Regions from separate parts of the Rheinheimera sp. MMS21-TC3 genome, predicted to be linked through region 2. Evidence: predicted binding sites of a transcription regulator. Region 2 holds the regulator's gene; the other holds the start of a gene.
What was found. The regulator FNR, encoded in region 2, switches genes on or off when oxygen is low (the NO sensors DNR and NnrR bind a similar motif). The targets are predictions, from matches to a motif close to TTGATNTANATCAA.
Positions count from the first base shown of each region.

Region 1: RDV63_RS01130 (HAMP domain-containing protein) is a predicted target of FNR. The motif match lies at 1,979-1,992, and genes of this name have one in related genera.

Region 1 is NZ_CP135084.1:187,759-192,371, forward strand. It holds gene RDV63_RS01120 (hypothetical protein) at 1-353, opposite strand, end outside; gene RDV63_RS01125 (lipase family protein) at 357-1,079, opposite strand; gene RDV63_RS01130 (HAMP domain-containing protein) at 1,318-1,956, opposite strand; gene RDV63_RS01135 (sensor histidine kinase) at 2,596-3,672, shown strand; gene RDV63_RS01140 (LytTR family DNA-binding domain-containing protein) at 3,653-4,411, shown strand; gene RDV63_RS01145 (hypothetical protein) at 4,413-4,613, opposite strand, start outside.
Region 2 is NZ_CP135084.1:1,684,517-1,689,129, forward strand. It holds gene RDV63_RS08390 (DUF2987 domain-containing protein) at 1-577, shown strand, start outside; gene ttcA (tRNA 2-thiocytidine(32) synthetase TtcA) at 644-1,564, opposite strand; gene uspE (universal stress protein UspE) at 1,652-2,584, opposite strand; gene fnr (fumarate/nitrate reduction transcriptional regulator Fnr) at 2,681-3,394, opposite strand; gene RDV63_RS08410 (sulfite exporter TauE/SafE family protein) at 3,429-4,103, opposite strand; gene ccoS (cbb3-type cytochrome oxidase assembly protein CcoS) at 4,103-4,312, opposite strand; gene RDV63_RS08420 (heavy metal translocating P-type ATPase) at 4,309-4,613, opposite strand, start outside.

The DNA.
Region 1 (4,613 bases), 1.5 Mb from region 2:
AGCTGCACCGGTACACTGTCCTCCAGAAACAACTGAATACGCATGCTTGGCACATGTTCCCAGCGTTCATGCGGTTCATATAAGGTAAATAACCATTCTTGATTAACAAACACGGTCCAGTAGATACGAATGGCCAGCACACCGGGGTCAAGCTCGATGGCTTGAGCAGGATCCAGGCCGAAAATCTCCGCAAAGCGGTGGTTATAAACCATTTGGTCGTTTAGCAGCGAGTACTGCTTAGGGTCGTGTTGGCCAAGTTTAACCTGCTGCTTAGCTACATCAAGGTTAGCGGGTTCGGGCTTAGAGCAACTTATACCGGCTAATGCAACCAGCAGTAACAACACAATACGCATACGTTAACCCCAGCTAATCGGTTGGGTAAATTCGGGCTCTGCTGCTATTAACTTAACTAAACCTTCCATGCTATGGGCGCACAAAGCGCGTTGCCCTGCTTGAGTAACACCTAATGCCGGCGATACCCGGCCTGCCAGGCTGATATTGCCGCATTGGTTATTAGCAAGTGTGCGGGTGCTGCCGGCAATGCGTGCACCAGTTCCCACTGATACGGCATCGTGCTCACTACGGATATGCAGCACTTTTTTAAAATCATTGCGGTAACCACTTAAACGGGCCCGGTTAATTAAATTACCTATTAAGCCAAAGTTAGAAGCGGTAGCGGCCCTTAACATACCTGGTGCATTAAAGGTGACTAAAGGCAAAGGTGAACTATGTTTAGCTGATAATAATGCGGCTAAACCGCCACCGAGTGAATGACCAGTAACATAAAAGTTCTCTGACTTTACCTCTGCCTCTCTAACGGCAAGACTAAGTGCATCACGGGCTGGCCGGAACTGGGCGGGCTTCACTCCGGCAAAAATCCCCAGATCATTGGGAATATCGTAGCGTAGATCATCAGTGCCACGTACGGCAAATATAGCTGTATTGTCTTTTTTAAATAGAGCCGCAAAAAAACCAGATTTTTCTCTTGGAAACCGTTCAATAAGGTCAAACCCATTTACTTGAGGGACGTTTTCATACACAGCATTGCAGCATTTTGCTAAATCTAGTACCGAGGCCATTACTATTCCTTGTAAGGTGAAATTTAGCGAATGATATTTTTCTTTGGTTTTGTTGTCAATTTATTAATTTATTGTATTAAAAAATGAGGCGTTGTTTGTGGGGTACTATAAGGCGATTATCAGGATTTGGTCTTTATCGTTTGCCTGTGCGCTGCCTGCAAAACAGGCGCTTAGCAGAAGTAATGTTAGCTTAGAGCGGGCGTGAGCGTTTTTTGGTATTACCCCGAAATAATTGGGGTCAGATCAAAATTAAACAACTGAAATTTCGAAAGTTTAATTTTGATCTGACCCCGTTTATTAACTGTTGAATGCCGCGCGCCATATAGTTAAACGCCTTGGTCACGGCAATAATTTCGGTAGAACCTTTATGCTCAGGTAACGGCGGTGGAAACTCACCACGGCCAACCTGCAACGCAGCCTGCTGCAGGCTTTTTAGTGGCCGGTTTAACTGGCGGGCAAACAACCAACCACCGCCTACGCTTAGCACGCCTATCATCAGCAAATAAAACGTCAGTGGCGAAAAGTCAGTTTCGTCCAGCCCGCTTAACGGCACCTTTACCCAATAATGCGGTGCCTGCGGCGGTCGCACCCAAAAGGCATAAGACTCACCCTGGGCTACGCGCACTTCAGCATCGCCCTCCAGCTCTTTTGACATTAGCTCAGAAAAATAGGCGTAATAAATGGCCTCATCTAAACCGTGCTGGCGCGCCTGTTGCTCGCTATACACCTCTATACCGGTGGCTTGTTGAAAGCGCGCAGTAAGTTCGCGCGACAACACGGATTGTGGGTAGCCGACATCAATAAATACCACCCGTATTTGCTTGGCAATTAAGTGGTTAATTTGCTGAGTAGTGGGCTTAATAACGTAAAACGCCACCGACAGGTAAGACACCAGTTGGTTGATCAACAGCAATAAGCCAATTAAAAATACCGTTTGGCCAAATAATAATTGGGGTCAGATCAAAATTAAATAACTGAAATTTCGAAAGTTTAATTTTGATCTGACCCCGTTTATTAAACCGCAGCAGCGAACAAGATAAGCGAGATTAGGAGAAAGCTCGAACCTTCTTCTGCCATCTATAGCAGCGGACATGATAAGCGAGATTAGGTTTGCCCTAAGCCAACCGTCTATGCCCTGGACGGGCGTTGACAAATTCGTCGGGAACGAATTTGGACAGCTCTGCTGGCCCGTAAGGGTGAATGTCATGGACGACATTCACAAACAGCCCCCAGGGATGGGTTCACGGCGTGTTGGCGTGGGCAAACCGGTTCGAGCTAAACACCTAATTCAAACCTGCATAGCCTCAATACAAGGACGAACAACATGCCCCACTTCACCCTACCCGATCTCTGCGACGCCCACGCCGACTGCATTCGCGTTGCCGAACCTATGTTTCACAACTACGGTGATAAAGCCGCTTTGCCGATACTAATGGCACGTTTGTTGATGCTAACTTATTGTCATAACTACTGAAAGTGGTTACCATCAAACCATACTACCTAATTGGAATACAACTTGCCGGCCTTGTTGTTAAAAACCAGCTTAAAAACACCACTGCTGTTATCTGCGCTAGTGTTGGCGACCTTACTCTATGGTGTGATGAGTTTTAGCCAGAATTTTGGCGAGAATCAATTCTACAATCCTCTTGAGCATCTGATGTTTGTGCTCTATGTGCTTAGCAGTCTGGTTTGTTGTTTGCTCAGCCAACGGTTACTCAAATCTACACAGCCACTTTTAGATTGGCTGAATGCCAGCCGCTTTTTTCTGTTAAGCTCAGTGCTGCACACCTTGATTTGTTCAGTGCTGTTCTTACTGCTCAGGCTACTTTCTGATCTATGGTATGGCCGTTCCCTGGCTTTACCGTCGTGGATGGCGCTGGCTGCAAATGCATTATTTGCTTTGCTGATGATCCATCTGCTGGTACTGGCGCTCTATCTTGCTTACAGCTATCTGCAACAATTGCACAATGCCAAGCTGCAGCAATTACAAGCCGAACGCCAGGCTGCACAAGCTCAGTTTAAATTGCTACAGCAACAGATCACACCGCACTTCCTGTTTAACAGTCTGAACGTGTTAACGTCATTAATCAGCGCAGCCCCAGCCCTGGCCGAGCGCTACGTCACATTATTTTCCAGCTTGTATCGCTTTGTGCTGCAACACAAAGACAGCATTTTAATACCGCTACAGCAAGAGCTTAGCTTCATTAATCAGTATCTGGAGTTAATGAATATCCGTTTTGCCGGAGCCTACCAGCTTGTAATTGTTCCTGAGCTTGAGGCATCTAACGCCCAGATAGCGCCAGGGGCATTACAAACCTGTGTTGAAAATGCAGTTAAACATAATATCGCCAGCCCACAGGCACCACTAGAGATCGCCATTTCGCTACAGCAGGGTATGCTACAGGTAAAAAACCCATTACGCCCCAAAGTGGTATCTGTGCCAAGTGGCACCGGGCTGTGCAATCTGGTGGAACGCTATCAGTTACTGACAAGCCAGCCCGTGCAGGTTGAAAAAACAGCAGACGAATTTAAGGTAATAATACCGTTGCTCAGGCAAGCCGATGGAGGCGATGATGCGCATCTGGATCGTTGAGGATGAACCCTGGGCAAAAGAACGCTTGCAGTCCATGTTGCTGCGGTATGATGCCGGCATAGTCGTTGAACACTGCTTTGATAGCGTGCAGGCACTTAGTAATGCCCTGACAGAACAAGCACATCCTCAGCTGATTTTATCTGATATTGAGCTGTTAGACGGCCAGGTGTTCCAAGCTTATCAGCAGCATCCGCCCAGCTGTGCGCTGATTTTTACTACCGCTTATCAGGAGTATCTTCTGCAAGCCTTTGACAGCTTTGGTATTGGTTATTTACTCAAACCGTTTGACGACACACAGCTGGCCGCTGCGCTGAATAAATTCCGGCAATTGTGTCAGCCGGCAGAGCAAACCGGAGCTTTGCAGCAGGCGTTGCAACAATTAGCCCCTGCCACCACGGCCTATAAAACGCGCTTATTGGTAAAACGCGTTCAGGGCATGGAACTGTGCTGGGTAGAGCAATTAAGCTGCATTTGCCTGCAGCTAAGCGGCCTGGTGGCGTACGATCGTGACGGACACAGCTACCCGCTATCGGAAAGTTCGTTATCGGCGCTGGAGCAGCAACTGGATCCGCAGCACTTCTTCCGCTTAAACCGCACTGAAATGGTGGCATTAGCTGCTATCACAAAAATTATTCCATCCGGTAAAGACCGGCTGGAAGTGCGGCTTAAGGGGTGCGCAGAGCCACTGGTATGCAGTGCGCAAAGAACCCCTTTGTTTCGTCGTTGGCTGGAAGGCTAGCTTAAGGTGTGGCACTCTCTTCAGGCAACTGCAGCACAACATCACCCTGTGCATTGAGCAGTTGAATACGCGCATTATCATCAGGGTCAACCACCAAACGGATCCTTGGTTTGCCCTGGGTATCATGCAGTGACAGCTCTGCATGTTTGTTGGCCGTACCCAGCCTTACTCTGGTGCTACCGGCAGAACCATGCTGTAGCAT
Region 2 (4,613 bases):
TTTGTATCGTAAAATGAAAACACTGCAGCAACCAGAATACAGTGATTTAACCTTAGCTTTTTTATTAACCAATACTGAGCGCAAAACTGAGTGTCGTTATATTGATTTACGCTTGATAAGTGATCTACATAATATCGAACTTTATTTATCCGCTAATGGAGAAATTAGCTTGCCCTTTGATGAGGCACTTAAAGACAGTAAAGCCAGATTAGTGTTACAGCAGGCAGATAATCATGCTCGTTGTGAGCTTACTTTAGTGCTACGCAGCAGAATGCCGTTAGCTGCAACTATCCAACAGCAACAGCTTATACATTATCAACAGCAATTTAGGTTAGTTTTAACGGATTTAGCCGGTAGCGTGAGTAAACGTTGGCTACCTGAAGTAAAAGGGCTAATAGCCGTATTTAGTAATACTGTTAATCCAAGTGAAATAGTTAGCCAATTATCGTCAGAACAACAAGCTGTTACTCAATGTAAACAGAATCGTTGTCAGATAGACTTAACGACAATAACTGCTAGTGAAGCACAGTGGACATTTGCAGAAAAGCCTGTTTATTTATTACCGCTAATGCAATAGTTAAAGTCAATATATAGCCAGTAAAAGGACTCTTTACTGGCTGAATACTTAAGTTAAGCGGTTGTATTAGTTTAAAGCTATATACTGTATATCTGAGACAGGCTCTGCGTCATCATTAGCTTCAAAACCAACTGGAATGGCAGAGATACTTGGCTTATCAAAAGCGATATCGCCCTCACTAATAGCGGTTTCTTTACTTAAATTAGCAAAATCAAATAAATTTCTATCCACCATGTGAGATGGCACTATGTTCTGCATAGATTGAAACATAGTTTCAATTCTGCCCGGAAAGCGCTTATCCCAATCTGTCAGCATCTCTTTTACCACTTGGCGCTGTAAGCCATCTTGCGAACCACATAAGTTACACGGAATAATAGGGAAAGCTTTAGCTATTGAATATTTCTCTATATCTTTTTCTTTACAATAAACTAAGGGTCTAATAACCACATGTTCGCCATTATCGCTAACCAGCTTAGGAGGCATAGACTTCATTTTGCCGCCAAAAAACATATTTAAAAATAGGGTTTCTAAAACGTCATCGCGGTGATGGCCTAAGGCAATTTTGGTTGCGCCTAATTCTTTAGCTGTACGGTATAAAATACCGCGGCGTAAGCGTGAACATAATGAACAGGTTGTTTTACCTTCCGCAACTTTATCCTTAACAATTGAATAAGTGTCTTCGTTAACAATAAGGTATTCAACTCCTAACTCGCTTAGATAATTAGGTAATACCTCTTCCGGAAAACCAGGTTGCTTTTGATCTAAGTTGACAGCAATGATGCTAAATTGAATTGGTGCAGACTTTTGCAGGTTAAGTAAAATATCTAACATAGTGTAAGAGTCTTTACCACCAGACAGGCAAACCATGACCTTATCGCCATCTTCAATCATATTAAAGTCGGCAATCGCTTGGCCTATATTACGCCGTAAGCGCTTATGTAACTTATTAAAACTATATTGTGCTTTGGTTTGCGCTGCGTGAGTCATAATTGTCAACCTAAATCTAAAATGGCGCACATTATAACTAAGGCAACGCAAATACCAAAGTATCCCAGCATTAAAACAGGGTTAAGTTTAGCTTTTCTGTAGTGGGCTAATAAAATCAGCTGGTTTTACTGCAAGAACATCACAGTCTAACTGGTCAATAACATGCTCTGCTGTGTTGCCAATAATTGCCGCTGAAAGACCAGTACGACCTATAGTGCCAATAACCACCATCAGGGCATCATACTCTTTAACAATATTAGGAATGGCATCCTCTGGCATGCCTTCAATTACATGGCATTGTTCAGCTGGTATATCAAATTGCTGGGCTAGTTTAGCGACAGAGTCAATGTGATGTTGCTTCATAGACTGACTGTATTCTTGTGGATTAAATTCGGGTATTTCAATGGCAATATTAACGGGAGTACCAGGGAAGGCATTAACCAAATGCACTTTAGCATCAAGCAGCTTTGCCACTTTAACCGCTTTACTAATAATACGTTGGTCAAGATTAAAGTGATGCTCCTGCTCGCTACCGGCGTGTACAGCCGCAATAATATTGCGGCGTTTAGGCCACTCATATTCTTTAATTAGTAATACAGGGCAGGGGCACTTGCGCAAGATATGCCAGTCAGTTGGCGTGAAAATCATCGACTTCAACACATCATGGTCATGGGTTCCTTTAACCACTAAATCAATTTGTTGCTCAATAGCGGCATGGACTATAGCTTCAAAAGGGCGATTATGCCAAACCACTAAAATTTCTATATCTAAATTATCGGTATTTTGCTTATTAATTAATTGCTTTATCCAATCTTCTCTATCAGTAATGACGGCTTGGCGCATAGCTTCACGCTCTGTACCAGATAGCATAGTTGTCAATTCATAAGAAAAGTCATATACCGCTAAGAACACTGTTAAGCGACAAGCTTGAAGCTTAGCAAGTTGTATTGCGCGATTAAGCGCTTTTTGTTGCTCAGCGGCAGGATCTAACACTACTAACACTTTGCTATAAGCTGACATCTTTGACTCCTAATCATAAAACACCTAATAGTATTTACTTTTAGTATAGCCACTCGTGTTACTTTTGCTGGTAAAAAAAATTGATATTAAGCTAAATTAGCACCGTGCAGATAAGGATGCCAGCTCGGTTAACTGGTTGAGATTAATAATTTTAATTAATTTACCGTCAACAGCGATAAGTTGTTCTTTATTTAACTTACTTAATAAACGACTAACTGTTTCTACGGTTAAGCCTAAGTAGTTGCCTATATCACTGCGGGTCATGGTTAGCCTAAACTCTGTACCAGCAAAACCTCGACTAGCATAACGTTGCGATAGTTGTTTAATAAAGCTTGCGAGCTTTTGTTCAGCAGACTTATGATTTAACAACAGCATCATTTGTTGATCTGCTTGAATATCTTGGCTCATCAAGCGCATCATTTGTTGTCTAAGCCTAGGAAGTTGGCCTAATAATACATCTAGATTAGTGAGAGGGATCTCGCATACCATAGCTGTTTCTAAGGCTTCTGCATAACTTGGATGATGTTGGCTATTAAAAGCATCAAAGCCAAGAATATCACCAGGTAAATGAAAGCCCGTAATTTGTTGTTCACCTTGATTGGTTAGGGTAAAAGTTTTAAACGTACCAGAACGTACAGCAAATAAGGATTTTTGTGGCATACCTGCTTCAAATAGCATATTGCCTTTATGAAATGGTTTTTTGCGTTGAATAATATCGTCAAGTTGGCTCATTTCAATTTCATTTAATGAAAAGGGTAAACATAACTGACTAAAACCACAGTCCTGACACTTTAATACAGACTTTTGCATGCTAGCCCCTTAGAAATTCACCTAGGTTATAAGACTAAATAAATAGACGTGCCGCTGCAAGCCATATTGTATAAACACCATAACAGGCTAATATAAATGCTGTTATGTATCTTAGGGTTAAATTGTTTTTTATCTGAGTTAACTTTTGTGCAGCAATACCTGAGAGTAAGATAGCCGGTAGAGTGCCTAAACCAAAAGCAAACATCACCATAGCTCCCGAGCTAGCACTACCGCTTACTAAGCTCCAACTTAAGGCACTATAAACTAAGCCACATGGTAGCCAGCCCCAACATAAACCATATAAATAAGCTTTTTTAGTCGAGTCTAAGGGTAAACAATGTTTAGTAAGAGGTTGAATATGGCGCCAGATCCCTTGGCCTAGTTGTTCTAATTTAAGCAAGCCAAACCAAAGTTTACTGATGTAAAGTGCCATAGCAATTAATAAGCAACCTGCTATTAAGCGCAACCATAACATAGAGCCACCAGCAACTTGCATAGCACTAGCGCCAAAATAACCAACAGCAGCGCCAAATAAGCTATAAGTAGACAGCCGGCCCAAACTCAATATAAATTGTAACCAAAGCCTTCGTTTCAGATTTGCGTTTGGCATTGCTAGTTGTAAGGCGGCGACTATACCACCGCACATGACTAAACAGTGGCCACTGCCTATAAAGCCGATTGCTATAGCCGCAATCAGATCACTATTCATTAATTATTCGACTGCTTGTTATTAGCAGTGCTCTTAGTAGCGGTATTGTTTTTGGGTTTTATGTCTGCGTTGTTATCATCAAATAAGATACTAAAACCTTGTTTTTCAAGATCATCAAATTGGCCTTTACGTACTGCCCAAAAAAATACCGTTAAACCAAACACAACAAAAACAATGGCAATTGGAATTAAAATGTAAATTACATTCATTTTTTTAATAGCCTTAAAGAGTTTGATACAACTAACAATGAGCTAAAGGACATACCTAGTACTGCGATATAGGGTGAAACAAAGCCGGCAACAGCTAAGGGTATTATAATGAAATTATAGCCAACAGCCCACGCAAGGTTTTGTTTAATTCGCCGTTTAGCAATAGTACTGCCCGTTAATAAAGTCGATAACAAACTAAGATCGGGTTTTAATAATACCACATCTGCTTGGTTTTTAGATAAGTCTGTGCCGGACTCTAGTGCAACAGAAACATGAGCGGCATGAAAAGCGGGGCTGTCAT